DNA from 3 places in the Exiguobacterium sp. KKBO11 genome. Region 2 is predicted to be linked to each of the others. Evidence: riboswitches for the same ligand, from Rfam matches in the RefSeq annotation. Region 2 holds a riboswitch; each other region holds the start of a gene.

The links. Region 2 has a riboswitch for S-adenosylmethionine ahead of AYO36_RS00655 (alpha/beta hydrolase). Riboswitches for the same ligand answer to the same signal wherever they lie in the genome.
Region 1: linked by a shared signal. The riboswitch ahead of AYO36_RS12590 (2,3-diketo-5-methylthiopentyl-1-phosphate enolase) and the one ahead of AYO36_RS00655 (alpha/beta hydrolase) in region 2 are both predicted to bind S-adenosylmethionine.
Region 3: linked by a shared signal. The riboswitch ahead of AYO36_RS02515 (methionine ABC transporter ATP-binding protein) and the one ahead of AYO36_RS00655 (alpha/beta hydrolase) in region 2 are both predicted to bind S-adenosylmethionine.

Annotation. Positions count from the first base shown of each region.
Region 1 is NZ_LUCU01000033.1:302,828-310,913, reverse strand. Features, by position in the region: gene AYO36_RS12605 (sugar ABC transporter substrate-binding protein) at 1-143, opposite strand, end outside; gene mtnA (S-methyl-5-thioribose-1-phosphate isomerase) at 155-1,204, opposite strand; gene mtnK (S-methyl-5-thioribose kinase) at 1,201-2,367, opposite strand; SAM riboswitch class I at 2,446-2,549, opposite strand; SAM riboswitch class I at 2,755-2,856, shown strand; gene AYO36_RS12590 (2,3-diketo-5-methylthiopentyl-1-phosphate enolase) at 2,927-4,117, shown strand; gene AYO36_RS12585 (2-hydroxy-3-keto-5-methylthiopentenyl-1-phosphate phosphatase) at 4,114-4,773, shown strand; gene AYO36_RS12580 (methylthioribulose 1-phosphate dehydratase) at 4,770-5,390, shown strand; gene AYO36_RS12575 (1,2-dihydroxy-3-keto-5-methylthiopentene dioxygenase) at 5,407-5,943, shown strand; gene AYO36_RS12570 (arsinothricin resistance N-acetyltransferase ArsN1 family A) at 6,068-6,556, shown strand; gene AYO36_RS12565 (MBL fold metallo-hydrolase) at 6,617-7,372, shown strand; gene AYO36_RS12560 (pentapeptide repeat-containing protein) at 7,440-8,078, opposite strand.
Region 2 is NZ_LUCU01000011.1:65,577-73,662, forward strand. Features, by position in the region: gene AYO36_RS00625 (SDR family NAD(P)-dependent oxidoreductase) at 1-149, opposite strand, end outside; gene AYO36_RS00630 (C40 family peptidase) at 221-898, opposite strand; gene rho (transcription termination factor Rho) at 1,254-2,627, shown strand; gene AYO36_RS00640 (type B 50S ribosomal protein L31) at 2,719-2,964, shown strand; gene AYO36_RS00645 (DedA family protein) at 3,001-3,651, opposite strand; gene AYO36_RS00650 (thymidine kinase) at 3,835-4,449, shown strand; gene AYO36_RS00655 (alpha/beta hydrolase) at 4,523-5,281, opposite strand; SAM riboswitch class I at 5,349-5,450, opposite strand; SAM riboswitch class I at 5,700-5,803, shown strand; gene AYO36_RS00660 (methionine ABC transporter ATP-binding protein) at 5,890-6,918, shown strand; gene AYO36_RS00665 (methionine ABC transporter permease) at 6,908-7,558, shown strand; gene AYO36_RS00670 (MetQ/NlpA family ABC transporter substrate-binding protein) at 7,578-8,086, shown strand, end outside.
Region 3 is NZ_LUCU01000011.1:450,890-458,975, reverse strand. Features, by position in the region: gene AYO36_RS02530 (MDR family MFS transporter) at 1-178, opposite strand, end outside; gene AYO36_RS02525 (MetQ/NlpA family ABC transporter substrate-binding protein) at 258-1,091, opposite strand; gene AYO36_RS02520 (methionine ABC transporter permease) at 1,124-1,789, opposite strand; gene AYO36_RS02515 (methionine ABC transporter ATP-binding protein) at 1,786-2,808, opposite strand; SAM riboswitch class I at 2,887-2,991, opposite strand; gene AYO36_RS02510 (bifunctional cystathionine gamma-lyase/homocysteine desulfhydrase) at 3,049-4,215, opposite strand; gene AYO36_RS02505 (PLP-dependent cysteine synthase family protein) at 4,208-5,131, opposite strand; gene AYO36_RS02500 (S-ribosylhomocysteine lyase) at 5,128-5,592, opposite strand; gene AYO36_RS02495 (class I SAM-dependent methyltransferase) at 5,596-6,234, opposite strand; gene AYO36_RS02490 (thioredoxin family protein) at 6,774-7,055, opposite strand; gene gcvH (glycine cleavage system protein GcvH) at 7,154-7,537, opposite strand; gene AYO36_RS02480 (arsenate reductase family protein) at 7,602-7,964, opposite strand; gene AYO36_RS02475 (DinB family protein) at 7,999-8,086, opposite strand, start outside.

The sequences.
Region 1 (8,086 bases), on a different contig from region 2:
AGGTTGCGGATGACGGCGATCTTGACGTCCGATTGAACCCCTTTTGGTACATCCTTGACGACCTTCGTCGTCGTGGCTTCTCCATTCGCACAAGCCGCTAGTAACAGTGCCGGTGCTAGGACGGCGTAAGCTAGTTTTTTCATGACATATCTCCTTATCCGAGGGGTTGAAGCCCTGTTAATTGTTCAATCGTTTCTTCATTCGGTTGCGTGATGACACCAAGTTCGGTAATGATGCCCGTGATCAATGTGTGTGGTGTGACATCAAACGCCGGGTTGAAGACAGCGACGCCTTCCGGTGCTGTCGCGACACCTTGGACAGTCGTCACTTCCTGCGGATCACGTTCTTCGATTTCGATCGCGTCTCCGGAAACGAGCGAGAAGTCGAACGTCGAGAGCGGTGCTGCGACGTAAAACGGAATACCAAAAGCTTGCGCGAGCAATGCCAATTGGAACGTCCCGATTTTATTCGCGGTATCTCCGTTTCGTGTAATGCGGTCGGCACCGACGATGATCGCATCGATCTGTTTTTCTTTCAGCGTATGGGCGACCATGTTGTCCGTAATTAACGTGACATCGATGCCGGCACGTTGCAGCTCCCATGTCGTCAATCGTGCTCCCTGCAGTAACGGTCGCGTCTCACTCGCAAAAACGGATAATTCGATGCCGCGTTCTTTTGCGATGTAGAACGGCGCAAGTGCCGTTCCATAAGCAGCGGTCGCAATCGATCCAGCATTACAAATCGTTAGGATCCGGTCGCCTGACTGGAACAATTCCAGTGCATGAATCCCGATTTGACGTGACGTCTGCGCATCCTGGTCGTATAAGGCGACCGCCCGTTTTTCCAACCGTTCGCGAATCTCTTCTACCGACGTCCCGTCTTGAATGATTGGATTCAATTGATCGAGGACATTTCGCAAGTTGACGGCCGTCGGTCGTGTCGCGAGTAACGTCGCCGATGTCTCAAGCAAGGCTTGCTTGTAGACCGGAAGCGCCGCTTCAAAGCGGTACGCTTCTTGAACGAGTACGAATCCCCCGAATAAGCTGATCGCAGGTGCGCCCCGGACACGTAGTTGTTTAATCGCCTCAACCGCTTGCGCGAGATCAGCAATGACTTCATAGTGCTCTTCTTGCGGTAGACGTGTCTGATCGAGAATCGTCAAGACACGATCTTCGTAACGGATACTTTGAACGAATGTAGTCATCGGCTGAGTTCCTCCGTTACGTCAAAGTTTCGTAAATCATCGAATGTCCGGCATTCTGTACGGCGTTTGATTAACGCCGCTCCTAGACGAAGAGCGTGACGTTTCCGCTCTAAGCGTTCCGTCGTTGAATCGATTGATTCTAAATCAGCGACCGGTGCAAGACCAATCGTCCGCCGAATCAATTCGCAACCGGCAAAGCCAAGGGCATCCTGCAAGATCGTGCTCAGTACATCATCGACGAGTCCTGATGCCTGGAACGGTTCGACGGCTTCCCGTTCCCATAAGGCACGGAACGTTGAAGCGAACGTCAGCCAGAACGTATCGATGTCGCGAATCCGGGCATCACGAAGTGCTGAATAATCGGGGTATGCTGCAAAGAATAAGTGGGCGATGAACTGTCCGACATCGAATCCGAATGGACCATAAAAGGCGAATTCTGGATCGATGACTTTCGTTTCCGTCGCCGAGGCGAAGATGCTTCCTGTATGTAGATCGCCGTGCAGCAATGCATCTCCTTTCGTGATGAAGAGCGCTTCGAGTTTTGCGACTTCGCGTTTTAACTCATCGTCTGCCCATAGACGTGCCACCTCTTCTTCGAGTCCGGCTTCAATCTCGTTCGTCTCCGCGTCATGAAACGGATCCGTGAAGATTAATTTTTCCGTGATGTCGCACAAGTCTGGATTGTAGTACGTTCGGGCGACACGTTTCTTTTCAACCGGACCAAGCGCAAAGTCCGATGTATGGAATAACGTCCGAGCGAGATAAGAACCGATATGTTCCGCAAGCAACGGATACTGTTCACCTGCGAGTAAACCGCTTCGAACGATCGTCAGATGTGAAAGATCTTCCATGACCGTATACGCCTCTTCATGACTAGCATGAAAGACACGCGGTACGAACGGCACGGCATGCCGTGCGAATTCACGGAGTGCGGATTGCTCGATCCACGCTCGTTCGAGCGATAACGGCCAGCTCTCCCCGACGACCTTCGCATATGGTAATGCTTGTTTTAGAATCAATCGATGTTCACCCTCTCGAATTCGGAAAACGAGGTTGAGGTTCCCGTCGCCAATCTCTTCTGCTTCGACGGCTCCATCGCCGATCAGTCCTAGTGTCCGAACACGATCAATCGCGTCCTGTTCTGTAAATGCTTTATATGTCATCTCAGTTTCCCCCTATGTGATACACGAAAAAGCGCCTCTTTTCGTCATCGAAAAGAGGCGCAGAAAAGTCACTGCGTCCTCTTATCTCTCAGACAAAACGTCTGTTGGATGTAGCACCGTGCCCAGTGGTCGGTTGCTGCGGCGTCATCGGGCCAATTCCCTCTGCCAACTCGCGATAAGAGTCGTATGTAGTTGTCGTGTGTGATATTGATTTGAATCTTACGCAATCGACTTCCTCGCTGTCAAATCGAAATCAAGCAGAAACGGATATCATTTTTATGCCATCTATAGAAAGAGTATTTTCAAAAAAATAAATTTTCTAAAAATAGTTTGACAAGTGGCGATTCTCATGTAAAAATTGCAATTAGATTTCACAATTTCATCCAATTCTTATCAAGAGCAGACGGAGGGACAAGCCCTACGATGTCGCAGCAACCGACCTTTTGGCACGGTGCTAATTCTTGCAGCTACTAAGCTGACAGATAAGAGTCCACGTTCGAATCATTCATGGTCTCTTGTCGCTGACGAGAGACCATTTTTTTGTTGAAGGAGGAAAGACATGGCTTATATCACTGCTACTTATCAATTGACTGCCCGTGATCGACTCGAGCAACGCGCTGAACAACTCGCGCTTGGTCTGACAGTCGGTTCTTGGACGGAACTGAATCATCTCGAACAACAACAACTCGCCTCGTTTAAAGGGGAAGTCGTACATACCGAAGAGCGCGATGGCAAAGGATATATCACGATTCGTTATCCGGAACATAACGTATCGCGCGACTTTTCTGCGATTCTGACGACCGTCTTCGGGAAACTCTCACTCGACGGTGAAATCAAATTAACGGAATTGCTACTACCCGATACATTTACGTCGGACTTTCCAGGTGCGAAATTCGGGATCGAAGGGGTCCGTTCCTTGATCGGTGTCGAAGATCGCCCATTATTAATGAGCATCTTCAAAGGAATCATCGGACGCGATTTATCGTTCCTTCGTGATCAACTCGAAGGACAACTCGCTGGTGGGATTGATCTCGTCAAAGACGATGAGATCCTATACGACAATCCGTTGACACCGACGATTGACCGGGCACGGATCGGACGTGAGGTCATCGATGCTCACTTCCAACGGACCGGTAAACGTGCGTTATATGCGATCACACTCAGCGGTCCCGTCTTTACGCTCAAGGATCAAGCCAAGCGATTGATTGATGCTGGAGCGACTGCTTTCTTGCTGAATACCTTCACATACGGACTCGATGTCTTACGCGAACTGGCAAGTGATCCGGAAATCAACGTTCCGCTCTTCAATCATCCGGCATATAGCGGTGCGTTGATCGCTAGCCCGAATCACGGAGTCGCAGCCCCTGTCTTACTCGGCACATTACCGCGTGCTGCTGGAGCAGACTTGACGCTATTCCCGTCTCCTTATGGCAATGTCGCTTTACCAAAGGATGTCGCTCGTGGCATCGCGGTCGAAGCGACCCGTCTCGGGCAGACGAAATCGATCTTCCCGGTTCCTTCAGCCGGTATTCATCCTGGACTCGTCGCTCAACTCGTACGAGACTTCGGGATCGATTCCGTCATCAACGCCGGTGGCGGCGTACATGGTCATCCGCAAGGTGCTGCGGCTGGCGTCATTGCTTTCCGTCAGGCACTCGATGCGGCACTCGCAAATGAATCCCTATCGACGGCAGCATCGCGTCATGAAGAATTACGGATCGCCCTTGACGCTTGGGGGATCAAGTCATGACCGTACGGATTCTTTGTGACTTCGACGGGACGGTGACGACACAGGATAACATCATCGCACTCATGCAGGCATTTGCGCCAGCGAGTGACTTCGAACCGTTGAAACACGGTGTACTCGACCGGACGTTATCGATTCAGAGTGGTGTCGGGCAAATGTTCGCACTTCTGCCGTCTGACGGAAAAACAGCCTATCTTGACTTTTTGTTGGAGCGTGCCGTCATTCGCGACGGATTTTCGGAGTTACTGCAGTACAGTCGTCGTCAAGGCATCGATTTTTCGATCGTCAGCGGTGGAATGGACTTTTTCGTCGAACCAATCTTAGCGCCATTCCTCGACCAAGAACAGATTTACTGTAACGTCGCTGATTTCAGTGGTCCATTCGTCCATATCGATTGGCCAAACGCCTGCGATGCCCATTGTACGAACGGGTGCGGCTGTTGTAAAACGTCCGTTGCCCGGACACTACGTAAAGACGGTGACGTCATCATCGTCATCGGCGACTCGGTGACGGACTTCGAACTCGCAAAACAAGCGGATCGTGTCTATGCCCGTGATTATCTGATCACGTTGTGTGAAGAGAATGATATCGCCTATACACCGTTTGAGACGTTCCACGATATCGTTCATGATTTAACACGAGCGGAGGTGACAACATGACATTCATGCGACGGTATGAAGAACTACGCGCCATCAAACAAGAGCTTGCGGCGCGTGATTGGTTCCCTGGTACGAGTGGCAATCTCGCCATCCGGACATCCGGTGTCCCGGTTGAATTCCTTGTGACAGCAAGCGGAAAAGATAAACGGCAAACGACTCCTGACGACTTCGTTCATGTCGATGCGACCGGTCAATTGATCGGTGAGCAATCCGGGCGTCCTTCCGCCGAGACATTACTCCATGTCGAAGTGTTCAATCGAACGGACGCCGGTTGTTCCCTGCATGTCCATACGATTGCGAACAATGTGATTTCGGAACTCTATGGCGATCAAGGCAGCATCACCTTTTCCGGTCAAGAAATCATCAAGGCACTCGGACACTGGGAAGAGGATGCGACGGTCACGGTACCGATCATTCCGAATCATGCGGACATCCCGACGCTTGCCGCTGCTTTTGCACCGCATGTCACAGCAGACAGTGGTGCCGTCCTGATCCGCAATCACGGGATCACGGTCTGGGCACCGACCGCCTTTGAAGCAAAGAAACACCTCGAAGCCTTCGAGTTTTTATTCAATTACACGTTGACGTTGCAATCATGCCGTCAATCCATTCATTAAAAGGAGGAATCATCTCATGGCAACAGTCTTATTCCAAGAAACAAACACACGGTATACGGATCAAACGGAAGTCGCTGACTTCCTTGCGTCACGCGGCGTTCTTTACGAACAGTGGGACGTTTCGAAACTTCCAGCGCCTCTCGTTGAAAACTTCACACTGACGGATGCAGACAAACAAACGATTCTCGATACGTTTGCTCCAGAAATCAAAGACGTATCAGAACGTCGTGGGTATCAGACAGCTGATATCATCTCACTTTCGGATACGACACCGAACCTTGATGAGTTACTCGTCAACTTCCAGAAAGAACATCATCACACGGATGATGAAGTTCGTTTCATCGTTAGCGGTCATGGCGTCTTCGCGATCAAAGACGAAGAAGTCGGCTACTATAACATCGAACTCAATCCTGGTGATTTGATTTCCGTTCCTGTTAATACACGCCACTACTTTACGCTTCAAGACGATCGTAAAGTAGTTGCTGTTCGGATCTTCGTCACGACAGACGGCTGGGTTCCGATTTACGAGAATGAGACGTCAACGGTCTCTTAAAATCGATAAAAGCGCTGATTTCCTTCATATGAAGGGAATCGGCGCTTTTCTTATCGCACAAACATATCACTACATTGACACGTAACCGATATAATGAAGGAAAAGCGATGAGGAAGTGAGCGTCATGCATATTCGTCCCGTAACGGAACACGACTTACCAGCGATTCTCGCCATCTATAACGAAGGCATTGAAGATCGGATCGCAACGCTTGAGACCGACCAAAAGGACTTATCCTTCATGACCCAGTGGTATGCGGAACGCACCGATCGATATGCCGGTTATGTCGCTGAAGATGACACAGGTGTACTCGGCTTCATTTCCCTCGATCCGTATAATCCGCGTCCTGTCTACGCATCCGTCGGTGAGATTTCGGTTTATATCACCCGGACACATCGTGGACAAGGGATTGGCACACGTTTGCTCGAAACGATTGAACAACATGCCCGTGATCATCAGATGCATAAGCTGATCCTCTTTACCTTCCCATTCAATAAAATCGGACAAAAACTCTATATCCGCTCCGGGTTCCGGATCGTCGGAACGTTTAAGGAGCAAGGACAGTTGAACGGTGAATATGTCGACGTCATGGCGATGGAGAAACGCTTGCGATAGGATTCATTGAATGCCAGACGGGGAATAGTCAATCCGAGTCATTGAGAGAGGATGAACCTAATGGATATTCAACAAATTCGTAATGCAACACTCGTTGTCACGTATGCCAATCAAGTCTTACTAATTGATCCGTTCCTCGGCGAAAAAGGCAGCTTGCCTCCCTTCGGTCAAACACCGAATGCCGTCGCCAATCCACTCGTCGACTTACCGGTCGATGTCAACACACTGCTCGATCCTGACGCGATCTTCGTCACGCATCTGCACGCTGATCATTTCGATGATGCTGCAAAACAACTTCTACCCAAGCATTTGCCACTCTATGCGCAGCAAGAAGAAGACGCGCAGCAAATCCGAGAAGCCGGCTTCACGAACGTTTCTTCCTTCGATTCCGGTGTAACGATCGGTGATATCCAAGTCCATCGAACAGGTGGACAGCATGGTGTCGGTGAAATCGGCGAACGGATGGGACGTGTGTCTGGGCTCGTCCTCACCCATCCGGACGAACCGACACTTTATATCGCAGGTGATACGATCTGGTGTGACGAGGTCGCGCATGCGATCGAACAACATACGCCCGATATCATCGTCGTCAACAGTGGCGCCGCCCAGTTCTTGACCGGAGAGCCGATCACGATGTCACAGCGTGATCTCCTTGCCGTACACGAAGCGGCGGCGGAAGCGACGATCATCGTCTCGCACCTCGAGTCCGTCAACCACTGTCTTTTGCGACGTGATATGATTGCTGACTTTTTAACTGCTTTCCATCTCTCTGCCCATTTCCTGATTCCGGAGGATGGCGAAACGATGTCGTTTTAAGAACAGTAACTTTCATTAAAAAGAAGTCCTTGTTTCGAATATCCATCGAAACAAGGACTTCTTTTTGTTATGGGATGACGAGACCTAACAAACGAGCAAAGGCAACTGCTTGCTCTTCCGTAATGACAGCACCTGGTAAAAATCGCGGATCGATCGTAATACCAGAGAGCTCCGTCTGCCGGAGGTCGAGACCTTTTAACGGCGTTTCAATCCATTGACTATCCGTAAGCCGGACCGCTTCGAGTTTCCACTGGGTCGGTTTCACTTCGAAGAACTGTGCTTCTTTCATCGTCGTTTCGCTCCAGTGTTGGTGACGGACCGTACTGCGAATGAACTGTGCGTAATCCGCAAGTCCTTCCTGAATCGTCACATGGTCCAGCGTACAATCTTCGAACTGAACACCCGTCATCCGGCATCCGACGAAGGACACGCGGTGAAAACGAGTTTCTTGGAAGTGACATCCCGTTAAGTCACATTGCTCAAAACGGATATCTTCGAACGAACCACGGTCAAAGGTGAGATTCGCGAACGAGACATTTTGAAAACACACTTGATAGGCATCGATGCGTTCTGTCAGTTCACTCGGCATCGACTCTTTCTCATAACGCGCCCCTTTTAGATACGGGTCATCGATTTCGACTTGATCGAACGTCTCTGGTTGAAGCGTTTTCGGTAATTCTGGTAAACGGATAATGGTCTCTTTCAATGAAGGTT
Region 2 (8,086 bases):
GTTCCACCGAGTCGCTCGACATGGAATTTCGTTTCGAAGAGTGCCGTAGCATCACGTCCGACGAGCAGAACGTGATCCCCTTGACGAGCATGGAGATAAGCGAATTCACGACCGAGACCTCTTGAAGCACCTGTAATTAAGACATGCATCCTATTTCCTCCTTATGAATGAGATGAAAAAAAGCGATCGAGCCAATGCTCAACCGCTTTGAGATGATGAATTATAGGTAAGATCCTGCGCCGACAAGGCGTGAACCCCAGTACCCTGATTTGAAGCTTGAGTATTTAACGCCACCTGTTTCTGAGTTGACCATGCTTGACTTGCTTGTTGCGATCCCAACGTGCTGAATGCCGCTACCGTGTGAGAAGAAGACAAGATCTCCTGGTTGTACTTTTGAAACGCTGACTTTCTTAGAAGAAGAATATTGTGAAGAAGACGTACGTGGCAATGTTTTACCAGCCGCTTTCTTGTACACGTAGCTTGTGAAACCAGAGCAGTCGAATCCACGAGTCGTTGTTCCACCCCATACATAAGGTGTACCTTTATGTTTTGCTGCTTCGTTCAGGATTTTCGTCCGTTTAGAAGAAGAGCTTGTTGATTTTTTAGCGCTAGAAGATGATTTGTATGTCTTTGTGTACTGTGAGTAGACATAGCGTGTTTTACCGCCGTATGAGATTTTTGTCCAGCTGCCTGATTTGCCTTTGTATGTAAAGACTTGACCAGCGTTGACTTTCCCGACGATGCTTGCTTTCGTAGAAGGTGCTGTCCGAACACGAAGACCGTTGTCCGTGATCTTGACTTTCGTGACTGTCGCTGCTTCAACTTTACCTGTACCCACTGATGTAAAACCTGAAACCACTAAGGCTGCCGTCGCGATCGATGCTAGAAAACGTTTCATGTTAAGAATTCCTCCGTTTAAATGTAGTGTGTTGCGTCCGTAAGTTATATGATGAAATCATTAAGTGTGTGATTAAGCAGTCTACCTTACAACTGTGTAAGAATTTTGTCTGCAGGAATATCTTAGCACGAGCACACTTGAAAACGTTTTTTCAGTTAGAAGACAAAACAGATGCTTTTGTAACATAACTGAAATAATATCCTTGAATATTACAAAGTAAGAAACGCAGAGGATTGTTAACGACGAATTCAAAAAAATATGATACCTTTAGTTCACGAATAAAATTACATACCTCCTGATGTATGTATGGAAGTATGCTGAATGCAGTTGAATTTATAAAGAATAGGTGAAGAACATGCCAACAACTGATAAAAAAGATAAACCAGAACGTTCCTATACACTGGCTCAATTGAGCCAACTGACATTAAAAGAACTCTATGAAATCGCAAAGACGAAGAATGTCCCACAATACCGGGAAGCCCGTAAACGCGAGTTGATGTTCAAGATTTTAAAAGCACAGGCTGAATCGACTGGTCTTTATTTCCTCGAAGGGGTACTCGAAGTCATCCCTGGCAACCCACAAATGCAAAACGATGGTGGCTTTGGCTTCCTTCGTCCTATCAATTATTCCCAATCCTCTGAAGATATTTATATCGCAGCATCTCAAATCCGACGCTTTAATCTACGTAATGGTGATGTCGTCACAGGTAAAGTCCGTCCACCGAAGGAAAACGAACGGTTCCAAGGATTACTTAGCGTGGAAGCCGTCAACGGTGAAGCACCAGATACTGCCCGTAACCGTTTATTTTTCCCGGCACTGACACCGATCTATCCGGATCGTCTAATGCGACTTGAGACAGAACCACGCCATCTATCTGTGCGTGTCATGGATATGATCGCACCGGTTGGGTTTGGTCAACGTGGTTTGATCGTCGCACCGCCAAAAGCAGGGAAGACATCACTCCTCAAAGAAATCGCAAACTCGATTCAGGAGAATCATCCGGATGTCGAACTGATCATTCTCTTGATTGATGAGCGTCCTGAGGAAGTAACAGATATTGAGCGCTCGGTTCCGGGAGCAGACGTTGTCAGCTCGACGTTTGACGAAACACCAGACAACCACGTCCGGATTTCTGAGCTTGTCCTCGAGCGGGCGATGCGACTCGTCGAACACAAGAAGGATGTCGTCATCCTGATGGATTCGATCACACGTCTAACACGGGCCTATAACTTAACGGTACCGCAAAGCGGTCGGACGCTCTCAGGGGGGATTGACCCGGCTGCGTTCCATAAACCAAAACGCTTCTTTGGGGCAGCGCGAAACATCGAACACGGTGGTAGTTTGACGATTCTTGCGACAGCTCTCGTTGAGACAGGATCGCGCATGGATGACGTCATCTATGAGGAATTCAAAGGGACGGGCAACATGGAGTTGCATCTTGATCGTAAGCTGTCAGAGCGTCGGATCTTCCCAGCGATCGACATTCGGAAGTCCGGTACACGGAAGGAAGAACTCTTGCTTCCGAAAGAGCAACTCGATGCACTTTGGACGATTCGCCGGACGATGAACGAGTCGAACGAATTCGTCGATACGTTCCTACGGAAGATTCGCGATACGAAAAATAATGAGGAATTTTTCGTCGAACTCGAGAAGGAAAAGAAGAAGGCGGTCCGACGCGCACCGGCTAAACCACGTACCGTCAAGAAGGAAACGACGACGGAAAAATAACTATTGCGACGCGCAAAAAAATCGTTTAGTATAGGAAGGTAACTTACTCTGGCTCAGCAAATGAACCAGGGCGGAAGGAGAGAAATCAACCATGAAACAAGGAATTCACCCTAACTACAACAAAGTAGTATTTATGGATTCAACGACTGAGTACAAATTCTTAAGCGGTTCTACTCGTTCTTCGAACGAAACGATCACTTGGGAAGATGGTAACGAGTACCCACTCATCCGTGTGGATGTGTCTTCAGACTCGCACCCATTCTACACAGGTCGTCAAAAGTTCAACGCGGCAGATGGTCGTGTCGATCGCTTCAACAAAAAATACGGCCGCAAGTAATCACTTGCCGGTTCTTAAAAAAACAGCCTGCCTCCATTATGGAAGCAGGCTGTTTTTGTATAGACTGAATTGTGAACGATACGCGAGATACGTCTTCAAGACGAAGGAGAAGGCGATTCCACCGGCAATCCCGATTAAATACGGCATGACTTCCGGATGTGCCAAGATATAGTCCACGACTTTGTGGAACGAGAGATGACGACCGACAAAGTAGCCGGCGCCTAAGAACACGCTGATCCAAATCAACGCACCTGTATACGCATAACTCGCAAACACGCGAAACGGCATTTTCGAGACACCTGCAAAAAAGGCAGAGAGTTGGCGGAGACCAGGTATGTAGTAACCGATGATTAGGACCGATTTTCCGTAACGACGAAATCCGGCTTCAGCGGAAAGAATATGTTTTTCTGCGATACGCATTTTCGGTCCGACGCGGTGTAGTAGTGGCATACCGAGTTTTAATCCGAGTAAATAGCTGATCGTCATCCCGATACAACTGCCGGCGTAAGCGGCGAGAATCGTACCGACGAGTGGTAGATTGCCTTGATGCATCCAAAAACCGGACAGGACGAGCAGGGTCTCATCAGGAACCGGCAATCCCACGATACCACCTGCGAGAAGGACGGAGAGACCAAGGGCACCATATTGGTGCAGGATGTCATGTAAGAGATGATGAATCGGGGACACCTTCTTTCGTGAGAGTCTTCTTCTTCAGTGTACAGGAAATAGGGGACGGTTGGAATGAAAGGACAAAAATTCTAGGTAAAGAAAAAATGAATTTTGATTTCCGGAAGTCAACCCTTTTTCTCGATACCGTTTCGGGCTATACTCGTTAAAGTGACTATTTTTAGAGGACGGTGTCGGACGATGATGCATGTAATAAATCAGTACGGCTGGATCGAAGTAATTTGTGGCAGTATGTTTTCCGGGAAATCGGAAGAGTTGATTCGTCGTGTCAGACGGGCGCAGTACGGCAAACTGCCCGTTCAAGTATTCAAGCCGGCAATCGACGACCGGTACCATGAAGAGCATGTCGTCTCTCATATCGGCAACTCCGTCGTGGCGATTCCAATGGCGACGAGTCGTGATCTCTACGCAGCAGTAGCAGAAGAAACACAAATCGTCGGAATCGATGAAGTTCAATTCTTTGATGATGAGATCGTACAAGTCATCGAAGCACTCGCACAAGACGGAAAACGCGTCATTTGTGCAGGTCTTGATCAAGATTTCCGGGCAGAGCCATTCGGCAAGATGCCGGAATTACTGGCGCGCGCAGAATTCGTGACGAAGCTACAAGCCATCTGTCTTTCGTGTGGGGATCCGGCTTCCCGGACACAACGGTTGATTGATGGAAAACCAGCGAATTACGATGATCCGATCATCCTAGTAGGCGCTTCAGAATCGTATGAGCCACGATGCCGCCATTGCCATGAGGTGCCTGGAAAACCGAAGCCGCTCCAGTCGGTGCAGCACCAAGAAAATTAAAAAAAGACGAACCGATCGCGGTCGTCCTTTGATGTAGCAGCTATTCGCTTCTAAGTGAATAGCTGTTTTTTTATTATCCCGTTTCCTGTGAGAACCGGCTTGAGCGTTCGATAAAGCGGATCGTCTCACGAACGATCAAATCCTGATCATGATCGAGGGTCGCGACGTGGTACGAGTTCAGCAAACAGTAGCTTCGTTTATCATTCGTTCCGATGTGCTGATGCAGATAATCCGAGCTCGACGGCGGGACGACGTGATCGGTCGCCGAGTAGAGAATTAATGTCGGCAGAAGGATTGATCCTAAGCGTCCTTTCGTTTCATCCATCAGACGGACGAGTTCGAACGCACAACGACTTGGAACGAGGTCATAGATGATTTCGAAAGCAGACCGTTTGATGTCCGGTGCCCCTTCCGGTAAGTACTCTGGACCGTCCTCGAACGAAAGTGCTTCATAGGATGGAACGGAAAGTGCGGCATTGATCGTAATGATGCCGGCGAACGGAATGCCGTCAGCGGCGAGTGACAGTGCAAGCGTCGCACCCATCGATTGACCGATGACGAAGACTTGATCGCATGTTTCTTGTAAACGTTCATAGCCGTCTTGCAGGCTTTGCTTCCAACATCGAGCAGTCGATTGTTCAAACTCGCGGACGTTCGTTCCATGTCCGCGTAAGCGCGGGGCATAGACGGTAAAACCTTCAGCAGCGAATGCCTCACCGACGTCGCGGACACTTTGCGGAGTGGCATTAAAACCATGACAGATTAGAATACCGATCGGTCCACCTTGAAAATAAAACGCTTCAGCACCAGTCAATACAGGATAGTTCATCATTACTATTTTTCCTCCATTCATGAAAAAAACTCGTCGACGTCACTGCTTGGACGCCCACGAGTTTTTCACCGTATCATCCAAAGCCGCGCTTTGCTGGTCGGAGCACCTTACAGATTGCAGGTTGCCGTGAAGTCATAGAGCCAGGTCTCTCGTTCACTCTTGATAAATATCATATTGGAATTGTCGGAATAATCATTGAAACGATGGTAGCACGACCAAAAATGACTTGTCAAATCTTTCTTGACGAATCATGATCCGTTGAGTAAGCTAACTCATAACTTGTTCATCCATCGATATGCGCCAAATGGATTATTTTTGCAAAGTTGGTTGACTTTTAAAGTTTCGACCCGTAATGTAAAAATTAGTTTTACGACATAAGCAACAACGCAACAACACACATACGAATTTCATACCGCAATACTTATCCAGAGAGGTGGAGGGACTGGCCCTACGAAACCTCGGCAACAGACTCATTATGAGCACTGTGCCAATTCCATCAGACAGATGTCTGAGAGATGAGTGGAGTGGATTCTGCCACTGTGCGGATCCAGGTCTCTTCTTGTTTCTCAAGAAGGGACCTTTTTTGTTGAATGAAGGGGGAAAACGGAATGATTGCATTTCATCAAGTCAAAAAAACGTACGTCACGAAAGATCAGACGATCGCAGCGCTTGACGGTGTCGACCTGACAATCGAAAAAGGCGAAATCTTTGGTGTCATCGGCTTTAGCGGTGCCGGAAAAAGTTCACTGCTCCGCTGCGTCAATCTGTTAGAACGACCGACGTCAGGAACGGTGACGGTTGATGGGGAAGATTTAACGCAACTGTCTCCGAAAAAATTGCGCCAAGCAAAACAACGGATCGGGATGATCTTTCAGCACTTCAATCTATTGAATGCGAACACGGTCTTTACGAATGTCGCGAAACCACTCGTTCTCGCAGGCGTCAAGAAAGACGAAATTCGCCGCCGGGTGACGGAGTTACTCGAATTCGTCGATCTCGCGGACAAGGCGGATCATTATCCGGATCAATTGTCGGGTGGGCAGAAACAGCGCGTTGGTATCGCCCGGGCACTCGCGACGCAACCTTCCGTCCTCTTATGTGACGAAGCGACGTCAGCACTCGATCCCCAAACGACACATCATATTCTCCAGTTATTAAAACGGATCAATGCGGAGTACGGGATCACGATTCTCTTGATCACCCACGAGATGGGCGTCATTCGGGAGATTTGCGACCGCGTCGCCGTCATCGAAGCTGGGAAACTGATCGAGTCAGGAACGGTCTTTGATGTCTTTTCAAACCCGCAGACCGAGACAGCACAGAACTTCGTCCGCTCCGTCATGCACGACGAGATTCCAGCATCGATTCGCCAGTTGATCGAGTCCCGGAATGCGAATCCGATCTATAAGATTCATTTCCTCGGACATCACACCGGGCAGCCGCTCTTATCGCAAGTTGCGAAACGCTTTGACGTCGATGTCAACATCTTGCACGGTAGCATCACGGAGTTGCAGGAGACACCGTTTGGCACTCTGCTCGTTGAACTGATCGGTGAGCCGGCTGAAGTAAAACGAGCGTTACACTACATCGATCAGGCACAGGTGACGGTCGAGGAGGTACTTGCCCATGCTAGTTAATTACAGTGATATCTGGACAGCATTTTTACAGACGATGACGATGGTATCCGTTTCGCTCTTATTCTCGACATTGATCGGCTTACCACTCGGGATCCTGCTTGTCGTCACGCGAAAAGGAGCATTGCTTGAAAATGTCCCGCTGTTCACGTTCTTCAACAGTATCGTCAATATTTTTCGCTCGATTCCGTTCATCATCTTACTCGTCGCGATCATCCCATTGACACGCTTGATCGTTCAGACATCAATCGGAACCGAAGCCGCAATCGTTCCGCTCGTCTTTTACGCTGCACCGTACATGGCGCGTCTGATTGAGAGTTCTTTACTCGAAGTCGATAAAGGCGTTCTTGAAGCAGCAGAAGCGATGGGCGCGACACCGTTTCAAACGATTTTCCGCTTCCTTCTGCCGGAAGCACTCGGTTCACTCATCCTGAACTTAACGATCGCGACGGTCGGCTTGATCGGGGCGTCAGCGATGGCAGGTGCGATTGGAGGCGGTGGTCTCGGTGACTTAGCGATCACCTATGGTTATCAACGATTCGACACGAAAGTCATGATCATCACGGTCGGGATTCTCGTCATCTTAGTCCAAGGCTTACAGACGACAGGCAACATCGTCGCACGAAAAATTAGAAGACATTAATCAAGGGAGCGATTCAGCCATGAAAAAAGCAGTAGCAATTGGAGCAACACTCACGACGATTTTATTTGCCGGGTGCGCAGCATCAGGAGAAGACGAAAAGACGATCAAGCTCGGTGTCAGCGGTTCCGACACACAAGTTTGGGATTATGTCGCGAAAAAAGCAGAGAAGGAAGGCATCAAAATCGAGCTCGTCAAGTTCTCCGATTATGTCCAGCCGAACATGGCACTGGCTGAGGGTGAGATCGACGCCAATGCTTTCCAGACGATTTCCTACTTCAACGCTTTCAAGAAAGAACATAACTTGAAGCTATCGCCGATTGCGACGACTGTCATCGCACCGATGGGGATCTACTCAGATAAATACAAGGATGTCAAAGACATTCCAAATGGCGGAAAAATCGCTGTTCCGAACGAAGCGACGAACATGGGACGTGCCCTCTTGTTACTGCAAGAAGCAGGTCTGATCAAGCTACCGGACGACTTCGATGGCAACGGTTCGGTCGATAAGATCGTCGAGAATCCGAAAAA
Region 3 (8,086 bases), 390 kb from region 2:
CGAGACTGGCGATCGCCGAAATACTGAGCACCCAGCCGACATCGACCGGATCAAACTTCAGGACGGTCGTCATGTAGATGGCGAAGAACGGCATCGTGATGAACGTTCCGAGACGCGAGAAAAACGTCCCGAACAAGACCCCGAGTGTCAACGGATGCAGTTGACGTATGCGTTGCATATGATTCCCCCTAACCCCTGTTTCAGACAAATGAAAAGCATCCTTCCATTATATAGGAAGGATGCCGGTTTCGGTGAACTTATTTGCTGACTGGAACGACCGCACCTTTGTACTTGTCGAGGATCCAATCTTGGTTTTTCTTCTCGTGCAGAACGTCAAGAAGTGCTGTGACACGCTTGTCTTTCTCATCGCCGTCACGTGTGACGATGATGTTGACGTATGGTGAAGACTCATCTTCTGAAGCGATCGCGTCTTTCAGTGGGTTCAGACCGTTATCGATCGCATAGTTCGTGTTGATGAGGACAGCGTCGCCTTCATTGTTTTTATAAGCTTGCGGAAGAAGTGATGCTTCGATGTTCGTCTTGAACTTGAGTTTCTTCGGGTTCTCTGCGATATCACCGAGTTGTGCATCTGTTGTTTTACCGTCTTTAAGCTTGATCAATCCTTCATTTTGAAGGAACGTCAAGACACGACCGCGTTCCGCGACGTTTGAGCTCGTCAGGATCGTTGCACCGTTTGGTAACTTATCGAGTGATTTGTATTTCTTCGAATAAATACCGAGTGGTTCAACGTGGACGCCACCTGCGTTCGCGAACTTATATGATTTGTTTTCTTTCTCTTGTTGCTCAAGATACGGTACGTGCTGGAAGTAGTTCGCATCGATTTCTTTTGAAGCGAGTGCTTTGTTCGGAAGTACGTAATCTTGGAACTTCTTGATTTCAAGCTTGTAACCTTTTGCTTCGTATTCTTTTTTAACGTGCTCAAGAATCTCAGCGTGCGGTACGTTTGATGCACCAACGACGAGTGTTTTGTCGTCGCTACCTGATCCTGATGATTTTTCGCCACATGCAGCAAGGCTGATTGCTAAGACGGATACAGCAGCAGTACCTACGAATTTTTTCCAAACTTTCATGAATGATTCCTCCAATATGAATAAAATTTGAATTAACGTTTATCGATCGCACGGATCAGCAAATCACCAATGATTTGGATGACGAAGACGATCGCTAAGATTAAGAGTGTCGCAATGACGATGACATCGTTTTGAGAACGCTGGAATCCTTCGATGAAGGCCATGTCCCCAAGTCCACCTCCGCCGACTACTCCGGCCATTGCCGTATAACCGACAAGTGAGACGAGTGTGACCGTGATACCAGAAACGATGGCAGGCAACGCTTCCGGGATTAAGACTTTATAGATGATTTGGAACTTCGTCGCCCCCATCGATTCAGCTGCCTCGATGACACCTTTATCGACTTCACGTAACGCGAGTTCAACCATCCGACCGTAAAATGGTGCAGCACCGAAAATCAGTGCCGGTAATGCTGCCGTTGGTCCGAGGAACGAACCGACGATCGCTGTCGTAAATGGAATCAATAAGATCAGTAAGATGATGAACGGAATCGAACGGAAGACGTTGACGATCAAGCTCAACACTGAATAGAACGCCCGATTCTTGAACAATAACTCTTCGTTTGTCGCATACAATAGTAAACCAATGATCAAACCGAGAACGAATGTCGAAACCCCAGCGATTGCCGTCATATAGACGGTACTGCCTGTCGCTTCCCACACCATGTCCCAATCTAGGTTGTCAAAGAATGAAATCATCGGTGATCCACCTCCACTTCAACATCACTGGCTTGAAGCTTCGTGATGACCGCTTGTGTTGCTTCTGTTTCCCCGATCAACTGAATGAACAGTGTACCGAGTGCCCCTTCCTGCGATTGACCGACGTTTCCGCCGATGATATTGAACAGGACCGGTGAATCCTTCATGACTTCCGCGAGGATCGGGCTTTCCGCTGTCGATCCGACGAACGTCAACTGAACGATTTTTCCGGTTGGGTACCGTTCGCGTAGTTTCGCGAACGTTAACTCGTTCTCTGACGGTGACGTCAATTGTTTGACGAATTCCTTCGTCATCGCTTGCTTCGGATGACGGAAGACTTCTGCGACCGGTCCTTGCTCGACGATTTTACCGGCTTCCATGACGGCGACCCGGTGACAGATTTTTTGAATGACGTGCATCTCGTGTGTGATCAAGACGATCGTTAGTTTCAGTTTTTCATTGATGTCGACGAGTAACTCAAGGATTGAGTCCGTCGTCTTCGGATCGAGTGCACTTGTTGCCTCGTCACATAAGAGAACGTCCGGGTTCGATGCCAGTGCCCGAGCGATACCGACACGTTGTTTTTGACCACCGGATAATTGTGACGGATAAGCTTTTTCGCGTCCGTCCAAACCAACGAGTTGGATCAGTTCCGCTACCCGTTCCTTGCGATGTGCTTTCGGGAAGCCACCTAGCTCGAGTGGGAACATGATGTTCTCTTCAACCGTCCGTGACCATAGTAAGTTGAAGTGTTGGAAGACCATCGAGACATTCTTGCGGACGCCTCGTAATTCTTTTGGTTTCAGTGATGTCATTTCAACACCATCGATTTGGATCGAACCACTCGTTGGTGCTTCGAGCATATTCAGTAATCGGATCAGAGTCGATTTCCCTGCTCCGGAATAACCGATTATTCCAAAAATTTCACCGCGCTCGATTGTCAGATCGACATTCGCGACGGCTTCGACCGCTCCGCGCTTTGAGCGATAAATCTTTCCTACGTCTTGTAAACGAATCACAACTGTCCCTCCTAAAATAAAAAAAGTGCGCGCGTTTTAGAGCAAACGCGCGCACTTTTCAGTACACAAAACCATTTGCTCTCATCTCCCAGACTTTTGTCTGCTGGAATTAGCACCACTTCGGATTAGATCCGCGGTTGCCGGGTTTCATCGGGCCAGTCCCTCCACCACTCTCGATAAGAGTTTCGGTATTAAGTTTGTAGAATATATTCTGAATATTAGCAGGGGTTATTTTTGTTGTCAAACAGTTTTTTCAGAAACTTTTTCGAGGAACGTGAAAGCACGTGTTAAGTCTTCTTTCAAATCTTCCGCGTCTTCAAGTCCAACTGAAATCCGGACGAGACCGTCTGTGATGCCGAGTTCTGCCCGACGCTCTGCTGGGATCGACGCGTGCGTCATCCGTGCCGGCACCGAAATCAGACTCTCGACGGCACCAAGACTTTCAGCAAGTGTGAAGAAGTGTGTCGCCTCGACGAGTTTTTCTGCGTTCGCTGCTGAACCGACATCAAAGCTGATCATCCCACCAAATCCAGTCGCTTGTTTCGCTTGGATGTCGTGACCAGGATGCGATGCAAGTCCTGGGTAGAAAATGTTCGAGACGATGTCTTGCGCTTGTAGGAACGCAACGAGATCATGTGCTGTCTCTTCGATCGCATCCATTCGGATACCGAGTGTACGAAGACCACGGACGAGCAAGAAGCTGTCTTGCGGTCCAAGCACGCCGCCTGTCGAGTTTTGGATGAAGTGCAGCTCTTCGCCGAGCGCATCATCTTTGACGACGACAAGTCCAGCGACGACGTCCGAATGTCCGCCGATGTATTTCGTCGCACTGTGCAAGACGATGTCTGCACCAAGTGCGAGTGGTTGTTGATGATAAGGTGTCGCGAACGTGTTGTCGACGACAAGTTTAAGATCGTGACGTTTGGCGATCGTTGCGATTGCTTCAATGTCCGTTACTTTCAACAACGGGTTCGTCGGTGTTTCGACGTAGACGATCTTCGTGTTGTCTTGGATCGCTGCTTCCGTTGCCGCAAGGTCCGTCGTATCGACGAATGTCACTTGGATATTGAACTTCGGTAAGACGCGTTGCATCAAGCGGAACGTACCACCGTAGACGTCATCTGTCATGACGATGTGGTCGCCAGACTCAAGCAAGTGGAAGACGGCATGGATTGCTGCCATCCCAGAACCGAAGGCAAAACCACGTGCGCCACCTTCGAGATCCGCAATCAATCGTTCGATGCTCGTCCGTGTCGGGTTCGCTGTCCGTGAGTATTCGTATCCGTCCTTGAGTTGACCGATTTTATCCTGCTTGTATGTGCTTGTTTGATAGATCGGAGGTGTGACGGCTCCTGTTGCCCGGTCGACACCTGTTCCTCCATGAATCAATGCTGTCTTCTTACGCATGAGTTTCGTCCACCTTTTCAAAGATTTGTTGGCTTAAGTAGCGTTCGGCACTGTCTGCGAAGACGGTGACGATCGTACTGCCGGGGTGACGCTTTGCGATATCGAGCGCAGCAACGAGCGCTGCACCTGCTGAACTACCGACGAGTAATCCTTCGCGAGCAGCGAGTGTATGAACCGCGTCAAATGCATCGCGGTCAGAAATCGTATGAATCTCGTCGACGAGTTCACGCGGAACGAGACTTGGCCATTTTGCTGTTCCAATGCCTTCTGTCTTATGCGGACCGGCTGGACCACCATTTAAGACGGAGCCTTCCGGTTCGACGATCGCTGCTTTTGTACCGAGACGTTGTTTTAAGAAGTCCGCTGTTCCGGCGAACGTACCACCTGAACCACAACCGGCAACGAACCAGTCGATGTGCGACAAGTCCGCAATCAGCTCAGGACCGAGTGTCCGCTGATACGTGACTGGATTCTCTTCGTTTTCGAATTGTAACGGAACGTAACTGTTCGGAATTTCCTGACCGAGTTCTTTAGCCCGGTCGATAGCCCCTTGCATATCGAGTTCAGTCGGCGTGTTGACGACGGTTGCGCCGAGTGCCCGCATCAACGTCTGTTTTTCTTGACTGAATTTTTCCGGAACGACACAGATGACTTGAAGATCATATTTTTTAGCGGCGAGCGCCAAGCCGATGCCGGTATTCCCGGCTGTCGGCTCGATGATCGTACCGCCTGGTGTCACATGTCCGTTTTCGATTGCTGCATCAACGAGTTGAATGCCAAGGCGGTCTTTGACGCTGCCCCCAGGGTTCATCCATTCGAGCTTCGCCAAAATGCGCGTACCAGCAGGCAAATCGAATGAAGTGATCTCGTAGAGTGGTGTGTTTCCGACGAGGTCGCGGACGTTGTTCGCGATCATCCGAAGACGATGTCCCATTCATCACGACCGGCAAGCATTTTCTCGGCATAGTGCTTCGCTCCTTTGAGGTCATGTGCGCTCGCAAATCCACATTGGACTTCGTTTTGCGCTGGAATCTCTTCTGCTGCGAGGACGTCTTTCAACGTCTTCTCAACGAGTTCGCTCATTTTTTCGACCGAGTCGAAGTTCATCATCGCCATGTAGAAACCTGTTTGGCATCCCATCGGTGAGACATCGATGACATCATCCGAGTAGTTACGGATGTTTTCAGCAAGTAAGTGCTCGAGTGTGTGCATCGCACGCATCGGCATTTGCTCAACGTTTGGTTGTGTGAAACGGATATCGTATTTGACGACTTGGTCGACTTTACCTTCTTTATAACCCGCGACGCGGATATAAGGTGCTTTGACTTTCGTGTGATCCAGGTTAAAGCTTTCGACGTTCATTTTTTGAAGTGCCATGATTTATTCCCCCATTTTCTCGGCTTCTACGAGCCAGACGAAGTGATTGTATTGTATAAATTTAACAGTGAATCCCCGTGATGTAAACAATTCTTCCATGACTGGAATCAACGGGTAGAACTCGCGTTCGAGATCTTCCGCTAACGCGTCGAACCCTTGAGCACGTGCTTCACGAATCGTTTGCAGGCGTGCCTCTTCTGAGACGAACATCGTATCCGCGTAGACGATTTTTCCGTCTGCCGGTAAATGTGATGCCATCAGATCGATTGCTTCTCCCTTTTCCTCATCTGTTAGATGATGAAACGCATACGTAGAAACAAAACTGCGTGCTTCCTTCGCCTCGAACGAGAGGAAGTGACCATCCTGTACATCAAGCGACGGAATCTTTTCCGTCAGGATTGCCCGCATCTCCGGACTTGGTTCAACGGCGAGTACGGCGTCGTGACGTGCCAGAAGACGTTGTGTCAGGTTCCCTGTGCCTGCTCCGAATTCAATGACCGGCGACTGCGCTTTATCCGCTACTGTATCCAAAATCTCATCGTATCGACGAAAAACCTCTTTATACTCCGGATCGTGTCCGGTTACTGTCTCGTCATACGTTGATGCCCATTCTGTGAAAACATCCATAAAACGTACTGTCATGCCTTGTCGTCCTCCATCTCACCAGTTAATTCCGAGTAATCGGATATGAATTAAAGTAATTTTCCTTATTCGCATTGTAGCAAGGAGATTCTATCCTGGCAAGCGACCGGCTCGAAAAACTTCCAGAAAACAAAAAAAAGGCGTTGCCGGCGAACCGACAACACGAATAATGTGGTTAGAAATGCTACGAAGGAAAACCCAGCTCCATTCGGAATTGTTCGCTCTTCCGCGTGGAGGACGGCGCCTGTTCGACATGATCGCCAGCTTACGTTCACTTCCTGATCGGTCCTTTCGATCCACCACCCGTTCATTGCACCGCTTCGTCTTTGGGGGACGACTTAAGGGGAAACAATACACCGGCTTAGGATGGGAGAAAGGGTTCAGGACTTGAATCGTATTGAACGATCATCTCTGCTAGACTTCCTATAATGCATTTCTAGAAGTTGTTATGAATATACCATTCATATTTCTGCGTTGTCAACGGATTATTGTAAATATTCCGACAATTTAACAAAAAGAAAAATCCAATCGGACTTTTCTTACCGTTCTTGACAGAAAGCAAAGACGTTTTGAACGGACTGGAAGGCATAAAGTCGCTCTACGACTTGATTTTCTTCAATTCGCAACAACGCAGGAACACTCATGACACGGGCTTCTTCTAAGAAATCCGGAATGAAATTCCCGTTCGCCTTCTGAATCGATTGACCTGATTCCGTCGCTTCAACGATATCGAGCATACGTTCCGCAATGGCGCATGTCCCGCACATCGGTGCATAGACATACAATAGCCCGTTTTCCGGGACGGTCGTGACCTCTTGCATGACGGTCGCTCCTTTCTTCGTGGTATCTGTCGTCAGTATACAAAAAAAAGAGAGCGGACGAAACGCAAGCGCCTCGTTCACTCTCTTTTCGTTAAGTATTACTCGTTGATCATCGATTTGTACGCCGCAGCGTCCATCAATGCCTCGACTTGTGAAGCATCTTCGATTTCGATGTCAACCATCCAAGCGCCTTCGAATGGTGACTCGTTGACGAGTTCTGGGGAATCCGAAAGGTTTTCGTTGATGGCAACGACTTTACCAGAGATCGGTGCGTATAACTCCGAGACTGTCTTGACCGACTCGACTGAACCGAATGGCTCGTTTGCTGAGATCGTATCTCCGACTTCAGGCAATTCGACGAAGACGATATCCCCGAGTTCGTGTTGCGCGAAATCCGTGATTCCGATGCGCGCCTTGTTTCCTGATACTTCGACCCATTCATGTTCTTCCGAATAGCGTAAGTTGTCTTTTACTTGACTCATTTCCGATTCCCCCTGTGGACTAATTTGGACTAACGTGTTCAGTATACCAAAATCGACTCTGAACTTAATACCATTTTCCTTGATACATTTCTTCCTTGAAGCCGATCGTGACGTCTTTTCCGTCTGTAACGATCGGACGCTTCAATAACATGCCGTCACTTGCGAGCAACTTGTATTGCTCGTCTTCCGATAGCTCTGGAAGTTTGTCCTTGATCCCTTGCGAACGGTATGATTGACCGCTCGTGTTGAAGAATTTCTTCAACGGCTCTCCACTCTTTTGATGAAGTTCCTGGATCGTCGTTGCAGATGGTGTCTCCTCGACGATGTGTTTGTAATCCACTTCGACACCGTGCTGTTCGAGTGCTTTTTTTGCTTTGACGCACGTACTACATTTCGGATAGCCGTACATCGTGACTGTTTTTGTCATGTTCCTCACCTCACCTTCAAGAGTAGCAGATGGATCACTTCTGCTTCAAGCGTGCGAGCGCCCCGTCAATCTGATCTTGATGATGGGCGTCATGGGCAACGAACGATTCGACGAAGCCTTGC